Regions from separate parts of the Neisseria blantyrii genome, predicted to be linked through region 3. Evidence: predicted binding sites of a transcription regulator. Region 3 holds the regulator's gene; each other region holds the start of a gene.

Evidence for each region. The regulator FNR, encoded in region 3, switches genes on or off when oxygen is low (the NO sensors DNR and NnrR bind a similar motif). The targets are predictions, from matches to a motif close to TTGATNNNNATCAA.
Region 1: Q9J80_RS03900 (universal stress protein) is a predicted target of FNR. The motif match lies at 2,262-2,275, and genes of this name have one in related genera.
Region 2: ccoN (cytochrome-c oxidase, cbb3-type subunit I) is a predicted target of FNR. The motif match lies at 6,056-6,069, and genes of this name have one in related genera.

Annotation. Positions count from the first base shown of each region.
Region 1 is NZ_CAUIZY010000003.1:49,627-60,278, forward strand. It holds gene Q9J80_RS03890 (aspartate kinase) at 1-600, opposite strand, end outside; gene rph (ribonuclease PH) at 802-1,530, opposite strand; gene Q9J80_RS03900 (universal stress protein) at 1,612-2,076, opposite strand; gene Q9J80_RS03905 (tRNA threonylcarbamoyladenosine dehydratase) at 2,293-3,069, shown strand; gene Q9J80_RS03910 (EndoU domain-containing protein) at 3,335-3,520, shown strand; partial or broken gene Q9J80_RS03915 (hypothetical protein) at 3,913-4,353, shown strand; gene Q9J80_RS03920 (segregation and condensation protein A) at 4,524-5,369, shown strand; gene brnQ (branched-chain amino acid transport system II carrier protein) at 5,391-6,713, shown strand; gene pncB (nicotinate phosphoribosyltransferase) at 6,821-8,029, shown strand; gene argS (arginine--tRNA ligase) at 8,121-9,839, shown strand; gene Q9J80_RS03940 (sulfatase-like hydrolase/transferase) at 10,401-10,652, shown strand, end outside.
Region 2 is NZ_CAUIZY010000006.1:85,633-96,284, reverse strand. It holds gene Q9J80_RS06635 (GrxB family glutaredoxin) at 45-686, shown strand; gene Q9J80_RS06630 (site-2 protease family protein) at 771-1,421, opposite strand; gene Q9J80_RS06625 (energy transducer TonB) at 1,674-2,525, shown strand; gene exbB (TonB-system energizer ExbB) at 2,591-3,253, shown strand; gene Q9J80_RS06615 (ExbD/TolR family protein) at 3,256-3,690, shown strand; gene Q9J80_RS06610 (TIGR01244 family sulfur transferase) at 3,755-4,189, opposite strand; gene Q9J80_RS06605 (M61 family metallopeptidase) at 4,254-6,002, opposite strand; gene ccoN (cytochrome-c oxidase, cbb3-type subunit I) at 6,329-7,762, shown strand; gene ccoO (cytochrome-c oxidase, cbb3-type subunit II) at 7,789-8,400, shown strand; gene Q9J80_RS06590 (cbb3-type cytochrome oxidase subunit 3) at 8,405-8,575, shown strand; gene ccoP (cytochrome-c oxidase, cbb3-type subunit III) at 8,599-9,930, shown strand; gene Q9J80_RS06580 (PepSY-associated TM helix domain-containing protein) at 10,275-10,652, shown strand, end outside.
Region 3 is NZ_CAUIZY010000002.1:20,110-30,761, forward strand. It holds gene ettA (energy-dependent translational throttle protein EttA) at 1-1,371, shown strand, start outside; gene Q9J80_RS02510 (phosphatidylglycerophosphatase A family protein) at 1,431-1,916, opposite strand; gene thiL (thiamine-phosphate kinase) at 1,909-2,865, opposite strand; gene Q9J80_RS02520 (OmpA family protein) at 3,228-3,923, opposite strand; gene Q9J80_RS02525 (CysB family HTH-type transcriptional regulator) at 4,287-5,237, shown strand; gene fnr (fumarate/nitrate reduction transcriptional regulator Fnr) at 5,350-6,084, opposite strand; gene hemN (oxygen-independent coproporphyrinogen III oxidase) at 6,219-7,640, shown strand; gene Q9J80_RS02540 (hypothetical protein) at 7,647-7,877, opposite strand; gene Q9J80_RS02545 (inorganic phosphate transporter) at 7,891-9,465, opposite strand; gene Q9J80_RS02550 (anhydro-N-acetylmuramic acid kinase) at 9,618-10,652, shown strand, end outside.

The DNA.
Region 1 (10,652 bases), on a different contig from region 3:
CATTTCTTCAAACGTTACCGTATCCATACGGCGCGCTTCGGGTACGACGCGGGGGTCGGTGGTGTAAACGCCGTCCACGTCGGTATAGATTTGGCATTCGTCCGCTTTGAGGGCTGCGGCAAGCGCAACGGCGGAGGTGTCGGAACCGCCACGTCCGAGTGTGGAAATATCGCCTTCGCTGCTGATGCCTTGGAAGCCGGCGACGATGACGACTTTACCATCGGCGAGGTCGGCGCGCATTTTTTCGTCATCAATGCTTTCGATGCGGGCTTTAGTGTGGGCGGTATCGGTTTTGAGGGCGACCTGCCAGCCCGTGTAGCTTTTGGCATCCACGCCGATGTCTTTCAACGCCATTGCCAAAAGGCCGATGGTTACTTGTTCGCCGGTAGCTAAGACGACGTCCAGCTCGCGCGGATCGGGATGCTCCTGCATTTCGTGCGCCAACGCAACCAGGCGGTTGGTTTCGCCGCTCATGGCGGATACGACGACGACGATGTCGTGTCCTTCGGCGCGGGCTTTGGCGACACGTTTAGCCACGTTTTTGATGCGTTCGGGCGAGCCTACGGATGTGCCGCCGTATTTGTGTACGATTAACGCCATGTTTCGTGCTTTCTTGTGTAGGGTTGGTCGGGCAGCATGGTTTGCTGGAAAAGCGGCTATTATTACTATTTTTTACATGAAGTTCAAGAACGGACTGCGCTTTCCCGCCTGCCGTTTGACAGCGGTCAGCAAAAAACCTGTTCTTTCAGATTTTTGACAAAATGCCGTCTGAACGGTTTTCAGACGGCATACGGACAATAATTAAGCAACGGACAATGCATTTTGCTGATAACGCAGCAGCTCTCTTATACCTTGTTCCGCCAGTCCGATCAGTTTGCCCAATTCTTCCAAACTGAACGGCGCGCCTTCCGCCGTTCCCTGTATTTCGATGATTTTTCCCGATGCGGTCATCACGATATTCACATCACTGTCGCAACCGGAGTCTTCGGGATAATCCAAATCCAAAAGCGGCACTCCATTCACTACGCCTGCGGATACGGCGGCAACGGCTTCGCGGATGGGATTTTCGGTCAATATGCCGTCTGAAAGCAATTTTCCGACGGCGATTTGCAGCGCCACAAACGCACCGGTAATCGAAGCCGTACGCGTGCCGCCGTCCGCCTGAATCACGTCGCAGTCAATCAGGATTTGGCGTTCGCCAAGTTTTTCCATATCCACGACCGCGCGCAGCGAACGCCCGATCAAACGTTGGATTTCTTGTGTGCGTCCCGACTGTTTGCCCGCCGAAGCTTCGCGGCGCATCCGAGAAGCGGTGGATGCAGGCAGCATCCCGTATTCCGCCGTTACCCAGCCTTGGTTTTTACCGCGCAGAAACGGCGGGACGTTTTCATCCACGGAAGCGGTACAGATAACTTTGGTATTACCGCATTCAATAAGACACGAACCGTCCGTATGCGGCAGGAAATGAGGGGTGATTTTGATATCGCGCAGGCTGTCGGCAGCGCGTGAGGTGCGGATGTAATCAGGCATACTGCCCTCCCGTTAAAAACAGATAAATTAAAAAGCCTTAAATATGAAAAATCACATTTAAGGCCTTCAAACTGAAAATTTCTACGCCTCTTCGGCTTTGCTGCGGATAATCAAAAGCGGCAGGTGGCTTTGGCGCATTACCGTTTCGGCGAAACTGCCCATCAAAAGGTGCATCAGGCCGGTGCGCCCGTGCGTGCCCAACACCAGCAGGTCGGCACCGTTTTCATCGGCATAATCGACCAAATCCTGCGCCATTTCACGCGCACCCTTATTGGCAACCAGCAGGTGTTTAACGGTATTTTCCACACCCAGTTCCCGGGCGGTGCGCTCGGCGGCATCCAAAACCTCGTTGCCTTGTGCAATGGCGGCTGCCTCGTAACTCTCGTGTTGCAAAAATTCAGGGGCAAGTGCCATATATTCGGCAGGATTGGCAACGTGCACCAAAGTCAAGCGCGCGCTGTTGACTCCTGCAAGTTCGGCGGCATGTTTCAGGGCATTGATGGAAGTTTCACTGCCGTCAACGGCAACGACCAGATGTTTGTACATATCGTATTCTCCTTTTGCACCGCCTCGCGGTGCCGTCTTGTCGGATGGGCGCAGGGACAGCTTGCGCCGTTTCATTATAGACCCGCCGTCGGGCTTTATACAACAGCCGAACAGCCTGACCGCTTTCCAGTATAATATGCCGCTTCCGTGCAGTCAGGCATTTTTTGCCGGCTTTCGTTCACTTTTTGATTTGACGCAATCTTGCAGGATTCGACCATGTCCGACAACGCTTTGACCTCTTCGCGACGCTTCGGCGGCATCGCCAGACTCTACGGAGACTCTGCCTTGGCGCACTTTTCACAGGCACACGTCTGCGTGGTCGGCGTGGGCGGTGTCGGCTCGTGGGCGGTCGAAGCTTTGGCGCGCACGGGCATCGGGCGTTTGACTTTGATTGATTTGGACAACGTTGCCGAATCGAATGTCAACCGCCAGCTGCACGCCCTGACCGGCGACTTCGGCAAAGCAAAAGTTACCGCCTTGCGCGAACGCATTACACAAATCAATCCGCAATGCGAAGTATTTGAAATTGAAGATTTCGTTACCGAAGACAATTTGCCGGAATACTTCGGAAAAGGTTTTGATTTCGTCATCGACGCGATCGACCAAGTGCGCGTCAAAGCGGCAATGGCGGCTTATTTTGTGAAAAACCGTCAACCTTTTATCATCAGCGGCGGCGCGGGCGGACAAAAAAATCCGGCGTCGATCCAAACCGCCGATTTGAGCCGCGTAACCCACGATCCGCTGCTTGCCAACCTGCGCTACACCTTGCGGAAACGCTACGGCTTCAGCCGCGATACTAAGGAAAAAATGCGCGTGCCCTGCGTGTTCTCAACCGAAAACATCACACCGCCGCAATCGGGTGCGGCGTGTTCTGCCGATGCCGCTCCGCAAGGCTTGTCGTGCGCCGGCTATGGCGCAAGTATGCTCGTTACCGCTTCGTTCGGTCTGTATTGCGCGCAGGCGGCGGTGGAACACATCGCAGGCAAAAAATAAGCAATGCCGTCTGAAACAGGATTCAGACGGCATTTGAACAAACTATGGTTATGATTTAGGACAAAAAAGGATACGGATAAAAAATAACATAAAATATATGATTCCTAATAATATACCAAGTATCGGAGAGCTATTTAATGGAATTCGTTAATAATTTAGTTATTTTTTTCATTTTTATTACTAATGCTTATTCCGATATTTTTTGTAGTATATGGTATATACCAGAAGATGGGTTCCAAAAACAAACAATGGTGGAATTTCAACAATGTTTCCAAAATCATGGGATGGTGCTCGCATCAAAAATGAAGTTGAACATGCATTTGCAAATAAAACAATTAGTATAGAATTGCGCGGTGGAAAACCTACTCGAATATGGAAAGGCATTACACCAAGTGGTGTAAAAGTTGAAGGTTATTTAGAACCAAATATTACTGTTTATCCTAAAATGTAAATTAATAAGAAATAAGTATGAGTTTAATATTTACTAAAGATTTTTTCAAAGATGGAAGTAATGATAGGTTTGGTGTTTTTGAAACTAATGATAATTTAGCTTGGCTAGGTAGTTTTTTAATGGATGATGGTGGAGTAGGAGTTTTGCATTTATTAAAAATGTCAGAATCTTTATTAAAAGAAATACAAGAAAATGCATCATCACAAGAAGAAATTTATCAATATAGAGAAAATTTTGGGGTCATTATTAATGGCGACATAGTACAAATAGATAGCTTGCTAACTGATGAAATTGTTTCTGTGATATCAACAAAAATTTTTACAGAAAAATTAAAAGAATGTATTAATTTTATTAAGAAAAATTATACCACCGAATTTGAGCAAGCGCAGAGTAAGATACGTTATCGCAAAATATGTATCCTAAGAACAAGTTTTACATTATTAGTGGTAATACTTTGCAGTATGTATTACATATATTGCCGTTATCTTGACCAACAAAAAGTAGCTTATTATTGCATAGATAAACAATGTATTTCTATTGTTCATCTATACAAAGATTATGGTATAAACTCTCCCACATATGCGAGAATTTACGCAGGAAAAATATTGTTTAGATTTCAAGTAAGAGCTAAAAATTACGCTGAATTACTTATGGAAGATGATATATCAATTAGTAAAAAAATTTTGGGGAATAAATTTATCATTTATGGGTCGCTACCTGTAATATACGGTAATGTAGATAATATTGAAGTAAAAGAAGCTACTGGTTATATAGATAGAGCCAGTACTGATTATATTGTCTCAAGAAACTTAAAATTCAGACATTTATATTAATTAAGAGGTTTTAGCAAAACCGTATTCACAACCCGCTCCTTTTCAAAACATTTGCATTTAAAAGCCGTTATAATGCCGTCTGAACATCTGCCCGACCACATTATGCGTGAATGCCGGCAGATTGTTTTCTTTTGTAAATTTATATTAAAATTCACTTACCGATTCACGCCATGCCGCCCATCCCTGCCCCATCCGCACCATCCGAGCACACTGTCGCATGGGTATTCGGTCAACCCGTTACCGATTTGCCCCAGGATTTGTTTATTCCGCCCGATGCATTGAAAGTCGTATTGGGCAGCTTCCAAGGCCCTTTGGATCTACTGCTGTATCTGATCCGCAAACAGAATATCGACGTACTGGATATTCCGATGGTGAAGATTACCGAACAGTATCTGCACTATATTGCCCAAATGGAAGCCTATCAGTTTGATTTGGCGGCGGAATACCTGCTTATGGCGGCCATGCTGATTGAAATCAAATCGCGCCTGCTGCTGCCGCGTACCGAAGCCGTCGAAGACGAAGAAGCCGACCCGCGTGCCGAGTTGGTGCGCCGCCTGTTGGCTTATGAACAGATGAAGCTGGCGGCACAGGGTTTGGACGCGCTGCCCCGAGCCGGACGGGATTTCGCATGGGCGTACCTGCCTCTGGAAATTGTCGTCGAAGCCAAGCTGCCCGAAGTCTATATTGCCGACTTAACGCAAGCGTGGCTGAGTATTTTGTCTCGGGCAAAACATACGCGCAGTCACGAAGTGATCAAAGAAACCATCTCCGTGCGAGCGCAAATGACGGCAATCCTGCGCCGTTTGAACGAACACGGGATATGCGGGTTTCACGACCTGTTCAATCCCGAACAGGGCGCGGCTTACGTGGTCGTCAACTTCATCGCACTGTTGGAGCTTGCCAAGGAAGGCTTGGTCAGAATCGTACAGGAAGACGGTTTCGGAGAAATCCGAATCAGCCTCAATCATGAAGGGGCGCATTCAGACGGCACGACCGGGACAGAAACACCGGATTGACCTATTTAAAAAGGAACATGGATGACAAGCAAACAAAACCAAGCCTCATTATGGGCGGTCGGACTCATGCTGTTTGCCCTGTTTTTCGGCGCAGGCAACCTCATCTATCCCGCGTATCTCGGCCAACAGGCAGGCGAAAACTGGCTGATTTCCATGCCCGGCTTCCTATTGACCGGTGCAGGCCTGCCGCTATTGGGCGTAATCGCCATCGGCTACTCGGGTTCCCGTGATGTCGAAGCACTCGCCTCGCGTGTCGCCCCCTGGTACGGCATAGCGTTTGCCGCCTCCCTCTACCTTGCCATCGGCCCGCTGTTCGCCCTGCCCCGGACGGCGACGGTTTCCTTTGAAATCGGCGTTTTACCGCTGATCGGCAACCTTCCCCCGAATATGGCTCAGGCAGTATTCAGCCTACTTTTTTTCGGCCTGGCCTACTGGCTTTCGATGTCTCCGGGCAAATTGGTTGACCGCATCGGAAAAATCCTGACGCCCGCACTCCTGCTGACCATCGCCGTATTGGTCGGTTATGCCGCACTCAACCCCATCGGCGCACCGCTTGCCGCACAAGGCGATTTTGCCGTCCGCCCGATGATTAAAGGCATTTTGGAAGGCTACGGCACGATGGACGCCCTCGCCTCACTCGTCTTTGCCATTATCGTTATCGACGCCGTCCGCGCCATGGGTGTCGACAACCGTTCGGACCTGCTGAAAACCACCGCCATATCAGGCCTGATGGCTGCAGGCTGCCTTGCTGCGGTTTACCTGCTGATAGGCTATATGGGGGCAACCAGTGTGGCGGGAATCGGTTTGCAGGAAAACGGTGCGCTGGTATTGTCGAAATCGGCACAATACTATTTCGGACTGGGCGGCAACCTGCTGCTGGGCATTATCGTACTGCTTGCCTGCCTGACCACCGCTGTCGGCCTGATTACCTCATGCGCCGAATATTTCAACCGCCTCTGTCCGGGCATTTCCTACAAAACCTTCGTCATCATCAATACGCTGGTTTCCATTGTCTTGGCAAACAAGGGTCTGTCAGCCATCCTGCAGATTTCCGTCCCCATGCTCATGCTGCTTTATCCGCTGACCATCGTACTCATCCTGCTGACCCTGACCGACAGGCTGTTCGGCAGCAGCCGCATCGTCTATTTCTGCACCATGATGCCTGCACTGGCGGTCGGTCTGCTCGATGCATACAAAACCGCCTTCGGTTTCAGCGAAACGGCAGCAAAAGCCATCGACAAAGCCCTTCCCCTATACAGCATAGGACTGGGTTGGATTATTCCCTCTTTAACCTGCTTTGCCTTAGGCTGCCTGCTCAATGCGGCCGTAAGGAAAAAATCCTGAAACCATGCCGTCTGAAAGACCTTCAGACGGCATTTTCGGTACACAGGGCAAATGTGATATGTTCTAATACGTCCTAAGCCGCCACCAGAAATCGGGAGACACGCCATATGACCGGCATCATACATTCACTTCTTGACACCGACCTCTACAAATTCACTATGCTGCAAGTGGTTCTGCACCAGTTTCCGCAGACACACAGCCTTTACGAATTCCGATGCCGCAATGCCTCAACTCCCTATCCGCTTGCCGATATCAAGGAAGACTTGGAAAAGGAACTTGACTCACTCTGCCAACTGCGCTTTACCCATGACGAACTCGGCTACCTCCGCAGCCTGCGTTTCATTAAAAGCGATTTCGTCGACTATCTCGAACTCTTCCAGCTCCAGCGCCGCTTTGTCGAAGTCGGCACCGATGCTGAAGGCCGTCTGAACATCCGTATCGAAGGCCCCATGATTCAAGCGATGTTCTTTGAAATCTTCATCCTTGCCATAGTCAATGAACTTTACTTCCGCCGCCTGGAAACCCCTGCGGTCATAGAAGAAGGCGAACGCCGGCTTCAAGCCAAAGCCGCGCGTCTGAAAGAAATAGCCGCCACACAGAATCCGGACGATCCGCCCTTCCTGATTTCCGACTTCGGCACACGCCGCCGCTACAACCTCCCATGGCAGGAACACGTCATACGCACCCTGCTTGAAGCCGCCCCCGGCATCGTACGCGGGACCAGCAACGTTTATCTCGCCAAAAAACTCGGCATTACCCCCATCGGCACCATGGCGCACGAGTTCCTGCAGGCATTCCAGGCCCTCGACGTACAATTGCGGAATTTCCAAAAAGCCGCGCTCGAAAGCTGGGTACACGAATACCGCGGCGACCTCGGTATCGCATTGACCGACGTGGTCGGCATGGATGCCTTCCTGCGCGATTTCGACCTTTATTTCGCCAAGCTCTTCGACGGTTTGCGCCACGACAGCGGCGACCCTTACGTTTGGGGCGACAAAGCCTACGCCCACTATCAAAAGCTCAAAATCGACAGCCGCACCAAAATGCTGACCTTCTCCGACGGGCTGGACATCGAACGCTCTTGGGCATTGCACCAATATTTCAAAGACCGCTTCAAAACCGGCTTCGGCATCGGCACCAACCTCACCAACGATATGGGGCATACGCCTTTGAATATCGTCTTGAAACTGGTCGAATGCAACGGCCAGTCCGTCGCCAAGCTCTCCGACTCGCCGGGCAAAACCATGACCAACAACAGCACCTTCCTCGCCTACCTGCGCCAAGTGTTCGACGTACCCGAACCCGAAACGCCGTAAACCGGCAGAAAAAGCGCACAATTCCTGTTTCTGCCGCATAAAATCTTTTAAAATACCGCCTGATTTGAATTTAACCGAAAGACCGAACTTCATGAACCTACATCAAACCGTCGAACACGAAGCCGCCGCCGCCTTTGCCGCCGCAGGCATCGCCGGCAGCCCCGTTGTCTTGCAGCCGACCAAAAATGCCGAACACGGCGATTTCCAAATCAACGGTGTGATGGGTGCGGCGAAAAAAGCCAAACAAAATCCGCGCGAATTGGCGCAAAAAGTTGCCGAAGCATTGGCGGGCAACGCCGTCATCGAAAGCGCGGAAGTCGCCGGTCCGGGCTTCATCAACCTGCGCCTGCGTCCTGAATTCCTCGCCCGAAACATTCAGACGGCCTTAAACGACGCGCGTTTCGGCATAGCGAAAACCGACAAACCGCAAACCGTCGTTATCGACTATTCCTCGCCCAATCTGGCAAAAGAAATGCACGTCGGACACCTCCGTTCCAGCATCATCGGCGACAGCATTTCGCGCGTGTTGGCATTTATGGGCAACACCGTCATCCGTCAAAACCACGTCGGCGACTGGGGTACGCAGTTCGGTATGTTGGTCGCTTATCTGGTCGAGCAGCAAAAAGACAATGCCGCGTTCGAGCTGGCGGATTTGGAGCAGTTTTACCGCGCCGCCAAAGTGCGCTTTGACGAAGACCCCGCCTTTGCCGACACCGCGCGCGAATACGTTGTGAAGCTGCAAGGCGGCGATGAAACCGTATTGGCATTGTGGAAACAGTTTGTCGATATTTCGCTCTCGCACGCCCAAGCCGTTTACGACACGCTGGGCTTGAAGCTGCGCCCCGAAGACGTGGCGGGCGAATCGAAGTACAACGACGATTTGCAAGCCGTGGTCGATGATTTGGTTCAAAAAGGTCTGGCGGTCGAAGACGACGGCGCGAAAGTCGTGTTCTTGGACGAGTTTAAAAACAAAGAAGGCGAACCCGCCGCATTTATCGTGCAAAAACAAGGCGGCGGCTTCCTTTATGCTTCCACCGATTTGGCGTGTCTGCGCTACCGCATAGGCCGTCTGAAAGCCGACCGCCTGCTGTACGTCGTCGACCACCGCCAAGCCCTGCACTTCGAGCAACTCTTTACCACTTCCCGCAAAGCAGGCTACCTGCCGGAAAACGTCGGCGCGGCATTTGTCGGCTTCGGCACGATGATGGGCAAAGACGGCAAGCCGTTTAAAACGCGCAGCGGCGACACCGTGAAACTGGTCGATCTGCTGACCGAAGCCGTCGAGCGCGCCACCGCTTTGGTGAAAGAAAAAAATCCCGAATTGGGCGCGGACGAAGCAGCGAAAATCGGCAAAACCGTCGGCATCGGCGCGGTCAAATACGCCGACTTGAGCAAAAACCGCACCAGCGATTATGTGTTCGACTGGGACGCTATGCTCTCGTTTGAAGGCAACACCGCCCCCTACCTGCAATACGCCTACACACGCGTGCAAAGCGTGTTCCGCAAAGCCGGCGAATGGGACGCGACCGCGCCAACCGTTTTGACCGAACCGCTGGAAAAACAGCTTGCCGCCGAGCTGCTGAAATTTGAAAACGTGCTGCAAAGCGTGGCGGACACGACGTATCCGCACTACCTCGCCGCCTACCTCTATCAAATCGCTACCTTGTTCAGCCGCTTCTACGAAGCCTGCCCGATTTTGAAAGCCGAAGGCGCAAGCCGCAACAGCCGCCTGCAACTGGCGAAGCTCACCGGCGACACGCTGAAACAAGGCTTGGATTTGCTGGGCATCGATGTGTTGGACGTAATGTAAAACCGCACCGCCCGATTGCGGACAACAGCCCCGCCATCCTCATCCGAATCTGAAAAAAGCGGCGCGATACACCGTATCCGCCGCCCTACCCAAAATGCGAAACAAACAAACGCCAAGCAAGCAAGCAAGCAAGCAAGCAAGCAAGCAAGCAAGCAAGCAAGCAAGCAAGCAAAAAATTATAACCCCCTTCCTGCCGACGCACGCACTTTCCGCGCGGCGCATTCCCCTTTTTCCGCCCCTCAAACCCGCCTTTTCTTCAGGCAGGGTTTCAGCCCGCCTCCTTTCCCTGTTTTCCTTCCCTCAACACGCGTGCGCGCCCCCTGCCGCACCGTGCCGCATTTTCGCGCCCGGACGGCATCGGTCTGTCATCCGGTTCTCTGTTTTACATACCCCTGTTTCAGAAAGAAATGCAGATGTTTCAACACACAGGACGACATATAAAGCACCGCCCTATGTGTTGCCCTGATTTGGAAGGGGTTGCGCCTCCCAAATAAAGTCTGATCCTGCCGCCCCGAAGGACAGATGTCCGAGTGGCGAAGTTTCAACCGAAAAGGAAATACGATGAATATTCACACCCTGCTCTCCAAACAATGGACGCTGCCGCCATTTCTGCCGAAACGGCTGCTGCTGTCCCTGCTGATACTGCTTGCCCCCAATGCGATGTTTTGGGTTTTGGCACTGCTGACCGCCACCGCCCGCCCGATTGTCAATTTGGACTACCTTCCCGCCGCGCTGCTGATCGCCCTGCCTTGGCGTTTCGTCAAAATTACCGGCGTATTGGCGTTTTGGCTGGCGGTTTTGTTTGACGGGCTG
Region 2 (10,652 bases), on a different contig from region 3:
GTGTTAAGGTAGCCGGTACCGACAGGTTGACGAGGAATATTTTGATGAAGCTGTATATTTACGACCATTGCCCGTTTTGCGTGCGTGCGCGGATGGCTGCAGGGCTGTTTGGCGCGGACGTTGAGGAAGCCGTGCTGGCAAACGACGACGAGGCAACGCCGATCGGCATGATTGGAGCGAAACAAGTGCCCATCCTGCAAAAAGAAGACGGTTCGTTTATGGGCGAGAGTTTGGACATTGTGCGGCATTTCGACCGCGAAGGCCGTCTGAAAGACGAAGTCCGCCCCGAGATACAGGTGTGGCTGGACAAGGTGGGTGGATACAACAACAAACTGGTTCAGCCGCGCGTGATCAAAATCGGGCTACCTGAATTTGCAACTCCGGAAGCGGTGAAATATTTTACAGATAAAAAAGAGAAAAGCATCGGCAGCTTTTCCGCCAATTTGAATAAAACCGCCCAATACCTCGAACGGATAAACGCAGATTTGCAAGAGTTGGAGAATTTGATGGACGGTACTTCAGACGGCATCAACGGCGGAATCGGCATGGAGGATATTTTGTTTTTCCCCGTTTTAAGGAATCTGACCGTGGTGCGCGGAATCGAATGGCCTCAAAAGGTGATGGGTTATCTGATGACGATGAGTGAAAAATCAGGCGTGCCGCTTTATTTTGACAGGGCATTGTAAAACAGGAAAACGCGGCAGGCAGGGAAGCCTTGCTGCGTTTTCCTGTACTTGGCAAATACGGCATACTGCCCAAAAACCGCCAATTCAAATAAACCATCCGATGAGGGATTGAACCAGTATCATAACCAGCTGTACGACAGGGGTGACAAACATACCCAAACCCCCGGTCAGCAGAAGCAGCAGGATAATCCACGTCCCATAGGGTTCGATTTTGCGGAATAAGACAGAATATTTCGCCGGCAGGAAGGTGTCGATGAAAATGCCGCCGTCACCAGGCAGGATGGGAATGATGCTGATTGCAAACAGAATGGCGTTAATCAGGATGCCGTAATTTGCCATTTTTGCCAGCGGCATTTGGTATGTGTCGTCGATGAATGGGGCCAATACCCAAATCAGCCCCCACAAAAAGGCCATCGCCAGATTTGCCAGCGGACCGGATGCGGCAACATAACGCCAGGCAAGGCGCGGGTTGCGGAAGTTGCGCGAATCGATAGGGATAGGACGTGCCCAACCAAATAGAAACGGTGTGAACATCAAAGTAAATAGCGGCATGATGATTGTGCCGACCGGATCGATATGGGGCAGAGGGTTCAGCGTCAGCCTGCCGTATTGTTCGGCAGTGTTGTCTCCCCAGTAGCGCGCCGTATAGCCGCGTACCACCTCCCTGACGGTAATGGCAAGCAGTACGGGCAGGACGGCAAGCAAGAATACGCCCAAGTCAAAATTCCGAAACATGATTTTCCTTTAAAACAGGTGGTACGCAGCCGTAACCGGCTGCCGGATGAAAGCGGCAATATATCATTTAACCCGATTTTGTTGGAATGGGAAAACAGGTAGATCCGCTCCGTTTGTCTGCCGGCATCTGATAATTTGTCATAACATATTGTTTTAATATGGATTTTAATAATATGAAAACAGTATTCAGATAAAGGTAAATAATAAAAATAGGTTGCAAATAGGAATTGTTGCTATTATTATGCCCGAATTATGGATAAAGAACGAATTTTAACCCCCGCAGTCGTGTTTTCCGTCGCACTGCTGCATTTGGCAATGGTGGCATTGCTCTGGCAGGCGCACAAGCTGCCCGTGATAGAGTCAGGCAATGTTATTGAATTTGTCGATTTGGGCGACTTTGGCGGAGGGGACGGCGCACCCGAAGGCGCAGGCGCGCCTGCCGCGCCCGAACCGCAACCCGAGCCTGAGCAGCCCAAACCTGTCGAGCCGCCCAAACCGGTTTTGAAGCCGGTGGTTACAAAAAAGGCGGATGCAGATATTCAGCAGCCCAAGGAAAAGCCGAAACCCGAAGAAAAACCGAAGCCCGAACCCAAACCGGAAGCGAAGCCTGCCCCGAAACCGGCGGAAAAACCGGCAGAAAAGCCGTCTGAAAAACCTGCCGAACATTCCGGCAATGCTTCTGCCAAAGCCGGCAGCGAGCAGGGCAATGGGGAAGGTAAGGGAACCGGTACCAAAGGCGACGGAACAGGGCGCGGAGAAGGCAGCGGTAAAGGCAGCGGCGGAGCCAAAGGCGAACACGGGGAAGGAAGCGGCGGCAGCGGCGGCGGAACAGGAGCCGGCAGCAGCAAAGGCAACCCTTTACGCGCCAACGGCAGCATCCCGCGCCCAGCCTATCCCGCGCTTTCTATGGAAAATGACGAGCAGGGCACGGTTGTTTTGAGCGTTTTGGTTTCTCCGGGCGGTCATGTCGAGTCCGTCAAAGTGGTGAAAAGCAGCGGTTTTTCCCGTTTGGACAATGCGGCACGCAAGGCGGCGCAAAACGGGCATTTTCAAGCCAATGCCTGGACGGAGTTTAAAGTCCCCGTCAAGTTTGAATTGAATTAGGCGGTTGCCGCAGCGGTTTGCGGCAACTTGGATGTTTGATTGGTTTTTTCAGTGTTGGAATCATTATGAATTTGAAATTAGTGTTTGAATCGGGCGATCCCGTCCTGATCGGTGTGTTTGTGTTGATGCTGCTGATGAGTATCGTAACGTGGTGTCTGGTTGTCTTGCGCTGTATCAAGCTGTATCGGGCGCGCAAAGGGAATGCCGCCGTCAAACGGCATATGCGCGATACTTTGTCGCTGAACGACGCGGTCGAAAAAGTGCGCGCCGTCGATGCGCCTTTGTCCAAACTGGCGCAAGAGGCGTTGCAGTCTTACCGCAACTACCGCCGGAGCGAAGCGTCCGAACTGGCGCAGGCTCTGCCGTTGAACGAGTATTTGGTCATTCAAATCCGCAACAGTATGGCGCAGATTATGCGCCGGTTTGATTACGGGATGACCGCGCTTGCCTCCATTGGCGCGACCGCGCCGTTTATCGGGCTGTTCGGCACGGTTTGGGGGATTTACCACGCCCTGATCAATATCGGGCAAAGCGGGCAGATGAGCATTGCGGCGGTTGCCGGCCCGATTGGCGAGGCACTGGTGGCGACGGCGGCTGGCCTGTTCGTGGCGATTCCGGCGGTGTTGGCATACAACTTCCTCAATCGCGGCACGAAAATACTGGCTCAGGATTTGGATGCGATGGCGCACGATTTGCACGTCCGCCTGCTTAATCAAAAGGATAGCTGATTATGGCATTTGGTTCGATGAATTCCGGCGACGATTCTCCGATGTCCGACATCAACGTTACGCCGCTGGTGGACGTGATGCTGGTGTTGCTGATTGTGTTTATGATTACTATGCCGGTGCTGACGCATTCCATCCCTTTGGAACTGCCGACCGCGTCCGAGCAGGCAAACAAGCAGGACAAACAGCCTAAAGACCCCCTGCGCCTGACGATTGATGCGAACGGCGGCTATTATGTCGGCGGGGATTCTGCAAGCAAAGTGGAAATCGGGGAAGTGGAAAGCCGTCTGAAAGCCGCCAAGGATCAGAATGAAAACGTGATTGTGGCAATTGCGGCAGATAAGGCGGTGGAATACGATTATGTGAACAAAGCGTTGGAGGCTGCCCGTCAGGCAGGGATTACCAAAATCGGTTTTGTAACCGAAACCAAGGCGCAATAAAGTTTGACGTTTGAACGAATGCCGTCTGAAAGCCTTTCAGACGGCATTTTTGTATCGGCCGGTTTTATGGTTTGGCGGCTGCTTCTTCCAAACGGCTGCGGAAGTTTTCCAAATTTACGCCTGCCGCTTGGGCGCGGCGGATGATTTCGTCAACCGGCATACCTTCTGCCGCCCGGCGGAAGCCCCACAGCAGGGAGCAGCGCGTACCGGTCCGGCAATAGGCAAGGACGGGATATTCGGCTTGTCCGATGAGTTGTCGGAAGGTTTCGACATCGTGTTTTTGGATGTCGCGTGCGGTAACGGGTTGGTGATGGAATCCGGTAATGCCTGCTTGTTCCAACCACTGTTTGATTTGGGCGAAGTCGGGCTGCGATTCTTCTTCGCGGTCGGGGCGGTTGCAGACGACGGTTTTGATACCCAGTAGCGAGATTTGTTCCGCATCGGCTTCCGTCAGTTGTGGGGAGATGTAGAGATGTTCGTCAAGTTTTAGAATCGCCATTTTATTTCCTTTGTTTTGCGGTTGGTTTTCAGACGGCATTTTGTGTGCAATGCCGTCTGAAAGTTTAACCGAACAACCAGTTTTCCAACAGGTTCCGGTCTGTGATATGTAGGATGGCAGTATCCGCCGCCGCTGCCTGAACCGTCAAGACGGTTTGACGCAATATGCCTGCACGGAAGAAGTGGATATTGATTCTTGCATTGACGTGGTATCGGGCCCATTGTGCGGCAAAGTCGGTGCAGGCATAACCGTCTAAAGCAATGATTTTGTCTTGCGGGCACAGTGCCGCAGATTCCGCGCTGCCGCCGTTGAAGACATGGGTCAGGACGATGTGGTCGGCGTTTTGTTTGAAACGTGCGCTGAAATCGCCTGCCGGCGGGACGGGGCAGATGTGTTCCGCATATCCGCCGCCGTGTTGTCGGGGAAGTGGTAGGAAGGTCAGTCCCACGCCTGCGGTTGCCAGGCATTCGGCAAGCGGCAAATCTTCGGTACTGTATAACGCTTTTTGGAAAAAATCTTCCAAATCCAAGCCGGTTATTTCCTGACAGCGGATTTGCCAGTGTTTTTCCGGAATACCCGAGTGTGTGTCCCTCCACTCCCGATAGAGTTTGTCCATTACCGTATCGAGAGAATGTCTGCCGCCGCTTTTGTTCCGTATCAGCAAATCAAGGCACAATGCGGCAAGCGCGCCTTTTTGGTAGTAGCTGACGATGGCGTTGGGGCTGTTTTCATCCGGTTTGTAAAATTTGTTCCACGCGGTAAAACTCGATTCCGCCAAGGTCTGCCTCAAACGGCCGCGGGTTTGTTGTACGCGCGTAATACCTTGTGCCAGCAGGTTTAAATAAGATTCGGGCGAGATGGTGCGGCTGCGTGCCAAAAACAAATCGTCGTAATAGGATGTAATGCCTTCGAATGCCCATAGTTGTTCGGTATAGTTTTCTTTGTCGAGGTCATAAGGGGCGAACGCGGCAGGTTTGATGGATTTGACGTTCCACGCGTGAAAATATTCGTGGGAGAAAAGTCCGAGCAATGTGGTGTAGGCATCGTCGGCATCGGTCATACCGTACGGCGGAAGGCTGTGGCGGTCGGCGAGCAGGGCGGTGCTGTCGGCGTGTTCCAAACCGCCGTAAATATGGTCACCGACGTGGAGCAGGAACAAATATTTTTGAAACGGGGCAGGGGAGGAAAACATCGCCAGTTCTGTTTCGTAGATTTTTTTGATGTCCGAAACCAGCCTGTCGCGGTCGAAGTCGGGATAGATGCCGCTTAGGGCGAGCGTATGCGGAATGCCTGCCGCTTCAAAATCTAAAAATTCAATCAAGCCCATCTCGACAGGTCGGTCAATCAATTCGGCATAAGATGCCGTCTGAAAGACAAACCTCCCTGTCTCCGGCAGTGTTGTGGCAATACGCCATTCGGGTGGAATGCCTGTCAATTCCAAGCGGTGCGGCAGCGTTTCCGCTCCTTCGACTTTCAAAAACAGGCACGCTCCGTCAAAAAAACCGCGTTCTGTTGTCAGGAAAGAACCTCGAACCGACAAATCGAATGCATATACGGTGTAGCGGATTTGCCACTCGCCGCGTACGGCGGCAGCGTGCCAGCGGTTTTTTGCAATTTGTTCGAGTGGCATGGACGTGCCGTTACAGGATGCATGGATAGAAGTGATGTGGCGGGAAAAATCCCGAATCAGATAGCTGCCCGGAACCCAGTTTGGCAGGCTTATTTCTATAGGAAAATCATCATTTTGTGTGAATGTCAGCAGGATGTGCCACTCATGGTCTAGAGGGGAGGGGGCAATTTCATAATTAATCATGGCTATTAAATATATCGTTAAATATTATTGATAAAATGTCTTTAAAATGCAGCTTAATCTACATCAATAAAGTGTTATAAAAAAGGAGGCTTGAAAAACAAAGCAATGTCAAACTGGTTGCAATTTATTATAACAATATGATTTATATATAATAAGAATGAATTTAAGAAAAATTTTCCTTTATGTTGCAAATGTAATTCCGCTTGGCGTAATAAGGCAGATATGTTAAATTTAGAAAAAATTACGCTTGCCCAAGTTGTACCTTAAGAGGTCGCAAAGGTGGGCAGGATAAAAAATTTTTATTCCCATAATTCATGGAGACTCTCATGGACACACAAACTTACAACTACAAAGTGGTGCGCCAGTTCGCCATCATGACTGTAGTTTGGGGTATCGTGGGCATGTTGGTCGGCGTTATCGTCGCAGCCCAACTGTTTGCTCCCGCCCTCGATTTGTCTAATATCGGACCTTGGTTCCACTTCGGCCGCCTGCGTCCGCTGCACACTAATGCGGTTATTTTCGCATTTGGCGGCTGCGGCCTGATCGGCACATCATACTACGTTGTCCAACGTACTTGTAATACCCGTCTTTTCGGCGGCTGGCTGCCGGCATTTACCTTTTGGGGTTGGCAGGCGGTAATCGTTGCTGCTGCCGTCAGCTTCCCTATGGGTTGGACCCAAGGTAAGGAATATGCCGAACTGGAATGGCCGATCGACATTCTGATTACTTTGGTTTGGGTTGCATACGCCATCGTATTCTTCGGTACGATTGCCAAACGCAAGGTGAAACACATTTACGTTGCCAACTGGTTCTACGGCGGTTTTATTTTGGCGGTCGCACTTTTGCACATCGTCAACAATATCAGCATCCCGGCAGGGTTGATGAAGTCATACCCTGTCTATTCCGGTGCGATTGATGCTATGGTTCAATGGTGGTACGGGCATAACGCCGTGGGCTTCTTCCTGACTGCCGGCTTCTTGGGTATGATGTACTATTTTGTCCCCAAACAAGCAGGCCGCCCTGTTTACTCCTACCGCCTGTCCGTCGTTCACTTTTGGGCGTTGATTTTCACCTATATGTGGGCGGGTCCGCACCATCTTCACTACACTGCGCTGCCTGACTGGACTCAATCTTTGGGTATGGTTCTGTCTTTGATTCTGTTCGCACCCTCTTGGGGCGGTATGATTAACGGCATCATGACCTTGTCCGGCGCGTGGGACAAACTGCGTACTGACCCGATTCTGAAATTCCTGATTGTATCCCTGTCCTTCTACGGTATGTCTACCTTTGAAGGCCCGATGATGTCGATTAAAACGGTCAACGCATTGAGCCACTATACAGACTGGACCGTTGCACACGTTCACGCCGGTGCTTTGGGTTGGGTAGGCTTTGTAACCATCGGTTCCGTCTATTACATGATTCCCCGTCTGTTCGGCAAAGAACAGATGCACAGCACCAAACTGGTAGAGGCGCATTTTTGGATTGCGACCATCGGCGTGGTTCTGTATATCGCCGCGATGTGGATTGCCGGTGTGATGCAGGGTTTGATGTGGGGCTCTTTGAACGATGACGGTACGCTGACCTACTCGTTTGTCGAATCCGTAAAACGCACTATGCCTTATTACATGATCCGTTTTGCAGGTGGTTTGCTGTATCTGAGCGGTATGTGCATTATGGCGTACAACGTGTACCGCACAGCCATCAGCGGTAAGGCGGTCGATGCTGAAATCCCTGCGGTTTCCCAAACACAGCATCACTAAAATACTAAGGAAGATAGGCTACCAAAATGAAATTACAACAATTGGCCGAAGAAAAAATCGGCATCCTGATTGTGTTTACCCTGCTTGTAGTCAGTGTCGGTCTGTTGATTGAAGTTGTGCCCTTAGCCTTTACTAAGGCGGCAACGCAGCCGGCACCGGGTGTGAAACCTTACAATGCCCTGCAGGTTGCAGGACGCGATATTTATATACGCGAAGGTTGTTATAACTGCCACTCGCAAATGATTCGCCCGTTCCGTGCGGAAACCGAACGTTATGGACACTACTCTGTTGCCGGGGAATCGGTTTACGATCACCCGTTCCAATGGGGTTCCAAACGTACCGGTCCTGATTTGGCCCGTGTGGGCGGCCGTTATTCCGACGAATGGCACCGCATCCACCTGCTGAATCCGCGTGATGTCGTACCCGAATCCAATATGCCGGCATTCCCGTGGCTTGCACGCAATAAAGTCGATGTCGATGCAACCGTTGCCAACATGAAGGCTTTGCGTAAGGTAGGGACTCCTTACAGTGATGAGGAAATTGCGAAAGCGCCCGAAGCCTTGGCAAACAAATCTGAGCTGGATGCTGTAGTCGCCTATCTGCAAGGATTGGGTCTGGCTTTGAAAAACGTAAGGTAACATCATGGATATTAACGGTATTCGCACTCTTTTCACGGTATGGGTCTTTATCTGTTTCCTGTTGGTGCTTTATATTGTCTTCAACAGGAGGAATAAGAAAAACTACGATGATGCCGCAAACAGCATTTTTAATGACGATCAAGATGCAAAAGGCAAGGAAAGCGAAAACCGTTAATATTGTGACAACGGAGCAAAACAATGAACACAACATCCCAATTTACCAGTAATTTCTGGAACATATATATTGCAGCCATCGTCTTATTGAGCTTTATCGCTTTGGCTTGGCTGCTGCTGTCTCAAAATGTTGTCAAACGTCCGAAGAAGGGCGAAGAAGTACAAACTACGGGTCACGAGTGGGACGGCATTTCCGAATACGACAATCCGCTGCCGCGCTGGTGGTTTTGGCTGTATGTTTTGACGTGGCTGTTCGGTATCGGTTATCTGGTTATGTATCCGGGTGTCGGCGACTACAAAGGCCTGCTGAAATGGACCAGCCACAACCAATATGAAAAAGAGGTCAAAAAAGCCGATGAGCAATACGGTAAACTGTATGCCAAGTTTGCGGATATGCCGATTGAAAAAGTGGCAAAAGACCCACAGGCCAAGCAAATTGCCCAAAACCTGTTCAATACTTACTGTATCCAGTGCCACGGCTCTGATGCCAAAGGTTCTAAAGGTTTTCCGAATCTGACCGACAGCGATTGGTTGTGGGGCGGCGATCCCGATAAAATCCACGAGACCATTGAAAAAGGCCGTGTTGCTACCATGCCTGCATGGGGTCCTGCTTTGGGTGAGGAAGGCGTAAAAGACGTTGCGCATTATGTGATGTCTCTTTCAAAACCCAAAGGCCAGTATGATGAGGAACGTGCCGCACGCGGACAAGCCTTATTCAGCGGTCCGCCTGCCAACTGTTTCACTTGCCACGGCGATAAGGGACAAGGTATCCAAGGTTTGGGTCCGAACCTGACTGATGATGTGTGGTTGTGGGGCGGTACGCAAAAATCCATTATTGAAACCATTACCAACGGCCGTAGCAGCCAAATGCCCGCGTGGGGACATTTCTTGGATAAAGACAAACTGCATATCATGACTGCTTATGTATGGGGTCTTTCCAATAAAGACGGTAAAGCTCCGGTGAAAAAAGCCGAGCCTGCACCGACTCCCGCACCGGCGGCAGAACCCGCAGCCTCTGCTCCTGCAGAAGCAGCACAAGCCGCTTCTGAAGCCAAACCTGCCGCAGCAGAACCTAAAGCCGAGGAAAAAGCCGCACCTGCTGCCAAAGTGGACGGCAAACAGGTTTATGAAACCGTTTGTGCCGCCTGCCATGGCAATGCGATTCCGGGTATTCCCCATGTCGGCACCAAAGCCGATTGGGCCGACCGCATCAAAAAAGGTAAGGACACATTGCACAAACACGCAATCGAAGGTTTCAATACGATGCCCGCAAAAGGCGGTCGCGGCGATTTGAGCGATGATGAGGTCAAAGCTGCAGTTGACTATATGGTCAACCAGTCAGGCGGCAAATTCTAACCGTTGTTTTCCGACTTTGTCGGATGCAGAAATCCGGATTCATATCGAATCCGGATTTTTTATTTTGAATGGAAATCCTGTTTTTGATTTATGCCGTCTGAAAGTGAGGATTTTGATGCTTAAGCGGTCAGACCGACTGATATTTTTGTATGGTTTAAAGAATGGTGCAGTTGGGTGTCGGACAGCATTGTTTGATGCTTTCAGACGGCATATAGGTTTGTTTCTTCAAAATGGAATCTTTTTTCATATGTTGCAAAAAATATTGATTTTAGTCATAAAGAATTAGTCTTTATTATTTATAATCGCGCATCATCACGATAACTCTAATTTCAAAAGGACGATTAATGGATACACAAATCAAAACTGAAGCCGGTCAGCAGAATAACCGGCGTTATCTGACCGTTTGGAGATGGCATTTTTATGCCGGTTTGTTGGTTATGCCCTTCTTGACCCTGCTTGCCGTTACGGGTTTGGGTATGCTGCTGTTTGCCAATATTACCGGCAAGGAGGGCGAGCGGATTCATGTTGTGCCGCAGGCAACGGTACAACCTCTGTCTGTTCAGGCAGAAGCGGCACGCAGTGCCGTTAATCCGGAGACTTCGTCCGTCGTTCAGTATATTGCACCGCGCGCCGATGATATGGTTGCCGTGTTCCGTGTCAACAATGAGGGTAAGGCAACCATGGTTGCGGTCGATCCTTATACGGCAAAAGTGGTCAACACC
Region 3 (10,652 bases):
AAACGCTTGGAAGAAGTGTATGCCGAGTACGCCAATCCTGATGCGGATTTTGACGCATTGGCGGAAGAACAGGGCCGCTTGGAAGCGATTATTGCGGCAGGTTCGTCCACGGGCGGCGGTGCGGAACACGAATTGGAAATCGCTGCTGACGCACTGCGCCTGCCTGATTGGGATGCCAAAATCGGCAATCTGTCCGGCGGTGAAAAACGCCGCGTCGCTTTGTGCAAACTCTTGTTGAGCAAGCCCGATATGTTGCTGCTGGACGAGCCGACCAACCACTTGGATGCCGAATCGGTCGAATGGCTGGAGCAATTCTTGGTGCGTTTCCCCGGCACAGTCGTTGCGGTAACGCACGACCGCTACTTCTTGGACAACGCCGCCGAATGGATTTTGGAACTCGACCGCGGCCACGGTATTCCTTGGAAAGGCAATTACTCGTCTTGGCTGGAGCAGAAAGAAAAACGCTTGGAAAACGAGGCGAAATCCGAAGCCGCGCGCGTGAAGGCGATGAAGCAGGAATTGGAATGGGTGCGCCAGAATGCCAAAGGCCGCCAAGCCAAGTCCAAAGCGCGTTTGGCTCGTTTTGAGGAAATGAGCAACTACGAATACCAAAAACGCAATGAAACGCAGGAAATCTTCATTCCCGTCGCCGAGCGTTTGGGTAATGAAGTGATTGAATTTGTGAACGTTTCCAAATCGTTTGGCGATAAAGTGCTAATTGACGATTTGAGCTTCAAAGTGCCTGCGGGTGCGATTGTCGGCATCATCGGCCCGAACGGCGCGGGTAAATCGACGCTGTTTAAAATGATTGCGGGCAAAGAGCAGCCTGATTCCGGCGAAGTGAAAATCGGGCAAACCGTGAAAATGAGCTTGATCGACCAAAGCCGCGAAGGTTTGCAAAACGACAAAACCGTGTTCGACAACATTGCCGAAGGCCGCGACATTTTGCAGGTCGGGCAGTTTGAAATTCCCGCCCGCCAATATTTGGGTCGTTTCAACTTCAAAGGCAGCGACCAAAGCAAAATCGCAGGTCAATTGTCGGGCGGCGAACGTGGACGTTTGCACTTGGCGAAAACCTTATTGAGCGGCGGCAATGTGTTGCTGCTGGACGAACCGTCCAACGACCTCGACGTGGAAACCCTGCGCGCGCTGGAAGACGCATTGTTGGAATTTGCTGGCAGCGTGATGGTGATTTCGCACGACCGCTGGTTCCTCGACCGCATCGCCACGCATATCTTGGCGTGTGAAGGCGACTCCAAATGGGTGTTCTTCGACGGTAACTATCAGGAATACGAAGCCGATAAGAAACGCCGACTCGGCGAAGAAGGCGCGAAACCGAAACGCATCAAATACAAACCGGTAACACGTTAACCTCCGAAACAATGCCGTCTGAAAGGCTTTCAGACGGCATTTTTACAAGGCAGCCCCGTTTAAAACAGCATTGCAATCCTCAAGACAATCAAGGTCATCACCGCCGCCGCCATATCGTCCGCCATAATGCCCAAACCGCCGTGCAGATTCTTGTCAAACCAACCGACGGGAGGCGGTTTGAGCGCGTCAAACAGGCGGAACAGAACAAATGCCGCCAGCCACCACGTCCACTTGAACGGCACAAACGCCAGCACAAACAGCATGGCGACGATTTCATCCCACACAATGCCGCCGTGGTCGGATACGCCGCTTTCCTTTTCCGCACACGCGCAAATGCGTATGCCCCACATAAACAGCACGATACACAAAAAAGCCAGCAGCCATCCGTCCACACCCGCCAATATCAACACAAATGCCAAAGGCAGTGCCGCCAAAGTGCCGAATGTGCCCGGCGCGAACGGAGCCAGTCCGCTGCCGAAACCGAATGCCAAAAAACACAAGGGACGCTGCCGCAGCCACGCCCAATCAGGTTTAAAATCAGCCAAAATGATCGAATCCTAAAGAATGTAGTTCCAATTCCCTGCCGCCGGCATCTAAAACCTTCAGACGGCATCCTCCGTTGATTTTGCCGATGCGCGTTACCGGTACGCCGCACCGTTCCGCCGCATCAAGCACACGGCTGCGGCAACTTTCCGGCGCGGTAAAAACCAGCTCGTAATCGTCGCCGCCCGCCAAAGTATAAGACAGCCATTGCGCTCGGGGCAAAATATCTTTCAATGCAGATAAAGACGGCAGCGAATCGGCCCAAATTTCCGCCCCCACGCCGGAAGCGGTCAGGATATGCCCCAAATCTTGCGCGAGGCCGTCTGAAACATCCTGCGCCGCCCCGGCAAACGGCAACAGCGCAAGCCCCAGCCCAACCCTTGGCTCGGGGCGGAGCAGCTTTTGTTCGCATTCGGCAAACACATCATCCGGCAACACACACCGTTTCAGACGGCAGTTCAAAGCCGCTGCCACCATACCGACACGCCCCGACACCCAAATATCGTCGCCCGCAACCGCCGCATCACGCCGCAATGCCCTACCCTTCGGCAATTCGCCGATAATGGTTACATTGAACGCCATATCGCCCTTAGTCGTATCCCCGCCGATTAACGTTACGCCAAACTTTTTTGCCAAACCGAAAAAGCTGCCGCAAAACCGTTCCAGCCATACCTCATCCAATTCGGGCAACGCCGCGCTCAGCAGCACCCAACGCGGTATCGCGCCCATCGCCGCCATATCTGAAATATTGACGGCCAAAACCTTCCAAGCCAAGTCTTCAGGTTTGACATCTGCAAAAAAATGCCTGTCCTTCAAAAGCATATCCGCACTGAAACACAAATCGAAGCCTTCACGCGGGCGGACAATCGCCGCATCGTCGCCTATACCCAATACGACATCCTTATCCGTGCCTGTTTGCAAATACCGTTTGATGAAGTCGAATTCTTTCATGTCGCAAAATATCCGAACGCACCGCCATGTTGATTTTTATTGATCTGCTGTATTTTACACAGTACCGCACATAAAACGCAGCACCGCGTACAGCACTGATTTGATAGAGTTTGTTCCCTCACAAACAAATCCAAATTCTATCGCCTTCAAAACCGGAGTTTCAAGCACCAGGAAGATTTTGATGAAGCATAAACCCTACCCCATATTCTGACAATAACCGTTTCCGCAAGCATCCTAAAAACAAACCCCGCAAAAGCGGGGTTTGTTTTGTTTCATCAGAACCGATTAAAGTTTGATACGTACCTCTTCTCTTATACAGAAGAGGAATCCAACCCTACCCATCGGCAAGATGCTTTTAAAGCTTATTGTTGGGTGTGAACATGAGCCGGAGCGACCTGACGGGTTACGATGCTGCGGATTTTCACGTCAACACGGCGATCAGGTTCGATACATGCAATCAGAGCCTCACGTTTTTTGGCTTTAGAGGCTTTTGCACCCAGTTTGGCAACTTCGGCTTCACAAACTTGAGTCATTTGCGCTTGAGATTCGCCCAAGCCGACAGCAGAAGTTTTAGAGGCAGGCACACCGTTGCTGACTAAGTAGTTTGCCACTACGTTGGCGCGACGCTCGGACAGGACCTGGTTGTATTTTTCAGAACCCATGAAGTCGGTATGACCTTCAACACGTACGGATTGTACGTTGGTTTGACCCAAGCGTTGGGCCAATACTTTCAGGTTGTCTTGGGCTTCGGCACGCAGTACGTCTTTGTCGAAACCGAACAGGGTTTTAGCAGACAGAGAAACGGTTTCGTCAACATATTGCGGAGCCTGCTCTACAACAGCAACAGGAGCTGGTTCAACTGCATCGCCACACTCTACGCGACCTTGGGTTGCTTTGTCGAAGTAGGTATTTTTCCAGCATTCGCCGTAGTTGTTGCGTACGACTTCTTGTGATTGGCCACTCACGGTATAACCGTGGATATGAGCTTCGCTCGCCATAGCAGTGCCGGAAGCGAGCAATGCAACGAATAATGCGCTTAATTTCAGCTGTTTGGTCATTTTATTCCCTCATTAAATTTGTACAGCAGATACAGGAGCAACTGCTGAATTGCCAACATACAGGCCGCTGTAGAAACATGGCGGCAAATCGGATATTTCAGTCTCCACTATAAAGAAGCAGGGGGCGGACTGTCAATACTCAACGCCTGAAAACAACCGTAAAACAGCCTGTTTCCTGATAGTCTATCATGCCGAAAAATCAATTCCGTGTCATTACTTTAGGGAGATTTTTTCCATATCGCACGATTGCCGTTGCACAAAAACAACAAACACAACGGCAAAGCCCCATACCGTACCGGCAAGAAAATATGATAAATTATAAACAATGTTCAGCCACCCGACACAGACCCACACCGACTCGCTATGAAATTACAGCAATTAAAATACGCCTTAGAAGTTTACCGGCACAACCTGAATGTTTCCGAAGCAGCCGAAGCCTTGTTTACCTCGCAACCCGGTATTTCCAAACAAATCAAATTATTGGAAGAAGAAATCGGCATTCAGATTTTTATCCGCAGCGGAAAGCGTGTGGTATCCATCTCTCAGCCGGGCAAGGCGGTTTTGGATATTGCCGAACGTATTTTGCGTGATGTTCAGAACATTAAAAATATCGGCAGCGAGTTTACCGGACACGACAGCGGCTCGCTGACGGTTGCTACGACGCATACTCAAGCGCGTTATGCCCTACCGTTGATTGTTGCTGATTTCGTGAAACGCTACCCGAAAGTCAATCTGACCATCAAACAGGGAAGCCCTGCCGCCATCGCCCAAATGGTTACTTCGGGAGAGTCTGATTTGGCGATTGTTACAGAGCGTATAGACGACCATCCCGAACTGGGCAAACTCCCCTGCTATGACTGGACACACGCGGTGATTGTGCCGAACGACCATCCGCTGCTCGAATGCAGGAATCCCCTCCGCATTGAAGATTTGGCGAGGTTTCCGCTGATTACTTATGAATTTTCATTCAATGCGGGCAGCAGCATCGCGCGGGCATTCGCCAAAGCCCGTTTGGAACGGCCGGATGTCGCATTGGCGGCGGCGGATACGGACGTATTAAAAACTTACGTACGCTTGGGTTTGGGTGTGGGATTGATGGCAAAGATGGCCTACAACCCGGATACGGATGGGGATTTGCAGCTTGTGGATGCGGCACACCTGTTCGAGCCGTCGCCGACGTGGATTGCTTTGCGCAGCGATACTTATTTGCGCGGATATGCCTACGACTTTATCCAAGCGTTTGCGCCGCACCTGACACGCGAGAAGGTGGACAGGATTCTGTACACGCCCATCAGCGAGGATTTTTCGATTTAGGCGGCTGCCGGTTTTCAGACGGCATTTTGCGGCAGATAAAACAAACAGGGCAGATGTTTTCGTCTGCCCTGTGTTTATTGAGAATGCCGTCTGAAATGCTCGTACAGGTTAATCAAATGGCGTGCGAACAACCGGATACCATTTTTTTCAGCACTTGCAGATTGAGAATCTTGATGTGTTTGTGTTCGACGGAAATCAATCCTTCCTGATGGAACTTGGACAATGTGCGGCTGACGGTTTCGAGTTTCAGCCCGAGATAGCTGCCGATTTCTTCGCGGGACATTCTTAAGATGAAGTCGTTGGCGGCGAAACCGCGCGAGTAGAGCCTTTGGGAAAGGTTCAGCAGGAAGGCGGCAATCCGTTCTTCGGCGCGCATATTGCCCAACAGCAGCATAACACCTTGATCACGCACAATTTCACGGCTCATCATGCGGAAAAAGTGGGTACGCAGGCTGGGAATGTTCTGCCCCAGTTCTTCGATGTGGGTAAACGGCAGCTCGCATACCTCGCTGTCTTCCAAGGCGACCGCATCGCAACTGTGCACATGGGAACAGATGCCGTCCATGCCGATGAGTTCGCCCGACATAAAGAAACCCGTTACCTGATCGCGGCCGTCCTGACTGGCGACGGTTGTTTTGAAGAAGCCCGAACGGATGGCAAAGAGCGAGGTAAAGGCTTCGCCGGCACGGAACAGGTATTCGCCTTTTTTCAGGCGGCGGCTTTGGCGGATGACGGCATCGAGTTGGCTGAACTCGTTGGGCAGCAATCCGACAGGCAGACAAAGTTCCCGCAAAGAACAGGAAGAACACAAGGTTTTCATCTGATGTGTAGTATTATGCGAAGCCATACCGTACCTTTTCGTGTGTTTTGCCCCATCCCGATTATGTGCTTGTTGACACATATCAAGACAGGTTTATCATACTGTGGCATTCTACCAAACTATCCAAAATTTGACTAACATCATAAAACCGCACACACACCATGAAAATCATTCAGATACAGAACAATCACAATGTAAACGATGACCGCCCCGAGTTTGACCGCGAACTGATTGCCAGCCTGCCCGCCAGCGGCCCGCGCTACACTTCCTACCCTACCGCCGACCGTTTCCATGACGGTTTCCGCGAAGGCGAATATATCAAAGCTTTACATTTGCGCGGTATGGGCGCGTTAAACAAACCGCTTTCCCTTTACATTCACATTCCGTTCTGCAACACCATCTGCTACTACTGCGGCTGCAACAAAATCATCACCAAAGACAAAAGCCGCGCCGATGCCTACATCGAATATCTTGAAAAAGAAATGGAACTGCTCGCCCCGCATCTGAACGGACGGCACCAGCTTGCCCAACTGCACTTCGGTGGCGGCACGCCGACCTTTTTGAGCGACGAACAGATCGAACGCGTCTTCCGTATGATACGCAAACATTTCGAACTGATACCGTCCGGCGAATACTCCATCGAAATCGACCCGCGCAAAGTCAGCCGCGACACCGTCCTCATGCTCGGCAGGCTCGGCTTCAACCGCATGAGCGTCGGCATTCAGGATTTCGACCCCAAAGTGCAGGCGGCGGTCAACCGTATCCAAAGCTACGAAGAAACCAAAGAAGTCATCGATGCCGCCCGTGAGGCAGGGTTCAAATCCGTCAGCGTCGATTTGATTTACGGCCTGCCGCACCAGACTTCGGAAAGCATCAAAACCACCATCGATACTATTTTGTCGCTCGATCCCGACCGCCTCGCCCTTTACCATTACGCCCACCTGCCGCACGTGTTCAAACCGCAACGCCGCATCGATACCGCCGCCGTCCCCGACAGCGAAGAGAAGCTCGATATGCTGCAATACTGCGTCCAAACCCTGACCGAACGCGGCTACGTCTTCATCGGCATGGACCATTTCGCCAAGCCGGACGACGAACTCTCCATCGCCCTCAAAGAAGGCTTCCTCCAGCGCAACTTCCAAGGCTATTCGACCTACGCGGATTGCGATTTGGTCGCCATCGGCGTGTCGTCCATCGGTAAAATCGGCAACACCTATTCCCAAAACGAACGCGACATCGATGCCTACTATGCCGCCATCGACGAAGGCAGACTGCCCATCATGCGCGGCTACCAGCTGAATCAGGATGACATCCTGCGCCGCAGCATCATTCAGGATTTGATGTGCCGTTTCGCGCTCGACTACCGTGTTTACGAAGACATATTCGGTATCCCGTTCGACCGTTACTTCAAAGACGAACTGGCGGATTTGGAAAAACTCGCCGGTTTGGGATTGGTGCGCCTGAACAGCCACGGGCTGACCGTTACCCCGAAGGGACGCTTCCTCATCCGCAACATCGCTATGGTGTTCGACTACCACTTGCGCCATAAAGAAACCAAAGCGAAATATTCGCAAACGGTGTGATTGCGGCTAACGTACAAATGCCGTCTGAAAGGCTTTTTCAGACGGCATTTTGCTGCCGGCAGGATAAGTGTTTTCAAGAACAGGCGGCGGCATATCATAACGTTCCGCACCTTTGTATCCGACCGTTCCGAAACCAAGATACCAAACGGCATATCCCGACAGAACAGATTGTGCATAAGGCACAAGCCCGCACATTCCATCAACAAAATGCCGTCTGAACACGGGTTCAGACGGCATAACCGTTTAACAATCAGAATACTGCCTGTAAAACCAAGTAGCAGGCAACCGACAATACGGCGGCGGCAGGCAGGGTAATGACCCAAGCCAGGCCGATGGGCTTCATCAGTTTCCAATTGGCATTACGGTTGACCAGACCGATACCGAGTACCGCGCCGACCAAGATATGCGTACTGGAAACAGGCAGCCCCATCAGCGACGCACCCATCACAACAGAGGCGGCGGACAGTTCGGCGGTAAATCCCGAAGCAGGATGCATTTCGGCCAAACTCGTACCGACGGTTTTAATCACCTCTTTACCGACAAACCACAAACCGACAATCAGCGCGATACCGAAGGTCAGCATGGCAATCGGTGGAACGGCATTTTGCGCGGCAACACTATTAGTCCGCAAAACATCCATAATCGCGGCAAACGGACCGATGGCGTTGGCGATATCGTTCGCCCCGTGGCTGAATGCGAAACCGCATGCGGTAAAGACCTGCATCCATGAAAACATCTGAAAGGTCGATTTGCCCAAATCTTTACGCTTGAGGCTTTTTGCAAAAACAAACGTACCCATCCACACCGCCGCACCTATCATAAAAATGGTCAGGAAGCTGTTGACGTTGCTCATCCCCAAATGTAGGTTTTTCAAGCCCTTGAAAATCAGCATAGCGGAAATCATCATCGCGCCGAACGAAGCGATAAAGGGAACCCAAGAGTGCAACGCCTTGTAAGAATCGACATTGTTTTTACGGTTATCGAACGCATAAAGACCGCGGTAATACTCCGATTGCAGCTCTTGCGGATCAAATTCAGGCTCGTCGTAAATTTGCGCGTCGTGCGCCATTTTGGTGGCGTATTCGACTTTTTCAGCCTCAGACAAACCCTCGAAAAACAGGCGGTGCTGTTCTTTATAGGCCTTTTTTTCCTGCTTGATGCCCTTGAGCGTGCCTTCCGCCCAAGCGTTGTAGTCTAAGACGTTTTTCTTGACGCGTGAAAACAGGAAATAGGACACCACGCCGCCCAACACGGGCGACAATACCCAAGACATCCCGATTTCGCCCAGCTTGCCCCACCGTATCAACGCCACCCCGTCCGCATTATGCGTAAACGCCATACACAACGCACTGCCGACTATGCCGCCGATAATCGCGTGCGTCGTCGAAACCGGCAGGCCTTTGCGGGACGCGAACAGCAGCCACAACGCCGCCGCCAAAAGTGCGGACATCATAATAAACACAAACTGTATGGGTTCGAGGTCCATACCGTTCAGATTGACGATGCCTTTGCGTATGGTATCGGTTACCTCGCCGCCTGCGATGACCGCGCCGCTGACTTCAAACACCGCCGCAATCAGCAAAGCCTGCGGAATGGTCAGCGTGCCGGAACCGACGCTGGTACCGAAAGAGTTGGCAATATCGTTGCCGCCGACATTAAACGCCATGAACACGCCGAACATGGTGGCGATGATGAAAAGCACGCTGTTATTGTAGTGGGTATAACCCAAACCCCAATAGATAAAATAGCCGACTATGCCTACCAGCATGGCGGCAAAGACGGCGTTAATCAGTTTCAAGTTCGCACTCATTTGAGTTTGAGCCATGGAAGATTCCTTAGTGAACACAGAAGGGTTTTCGCGGATATTGTAACCTTTTGCAATCCTTCTTGAAACATTTATTTACACTGCGGCAGCAAATCGGTATACGAGCGTCAATACACGTTAAAATGGCGTTTTGCACCAGTTTGGGAGTGATGATGGAAACACAGCTTTACATCGGCATCATGTCGGGAACAAGCATGGACGGGGCGGATGCCGTACTGATACGTATGGATGGCGGCAAATGGCTGGGCGCGGAAGGGCACGCCTTTACCCCCTACCCTGACCGGTTGCGCCGCCAATTGCTGGATTTGCAGGACACAGGCGCAGACGAACTGCACCGCAGCAGGATGTTGTCGCAAGAACTCAGCCGCCTGTATGCGCAAACCGTCGCCGAACTACTGTGCAGTCAAAACCTCGCGCCGTCCGACATTACCTCCCTCGGCTGCCACGGGCAAACCGTCCGACATGCACCGGAACACGGTTACAGCGTACAGCTTGCCGATTTGCCGCTGCTGGCGGAACTGACTCAGATTTTTACCGTCGGCGACTTCCGCAGCCGCGACCTTGCAGCCGGCGGACAAGGCGCGCCTCTCGTCCCCGCCTTTCACGAAGCCTTGTTCCGCGACGACAAAGAAACACGCGTGGTACTGAACATCGGCGGGATTGCCAACATCAGCGTACTTCCGCCCGGCGCACCCGCCTTCGGCTTCGACACGGGGCCGGGCAATATGCTGATGGACGCATGGGCGCAGGCACACTGGCAGCTTCCTTACGACAAAAACGGTACAAAGGCGGCACAAGGCAACATCTTGCCGGACCTGCTCGGCAGGCTGCTTGCCCACCCGTATTTCGCACGACCCCACCCCAAAAGCACGGGGCGCGAACTGTTTGCCCTAAATTGGCTCGAAACCTACCTTGACGGCGGCGAAAACCGATACGACGTATTGCGGACGCTTTCCCGTTTTACCGCGCAAACCGTTTTCGACGCCGTCTCACACGCAGCGGCAGATGCCCGTCAAATGTACATTTGCGGCGGCGGCATCCGCAATCCTGTTTTAATGGCAGATTTGGCAGAATGTTTCGGCACACGCGTTTCCCTACGCAGCACCGCCGAACTGAACCTCGATCCGAAATGGGTAGAAGCCGCCGCATTTGCGTGGTTGGCGGCGTGTTGGATTAATCGCATTCCC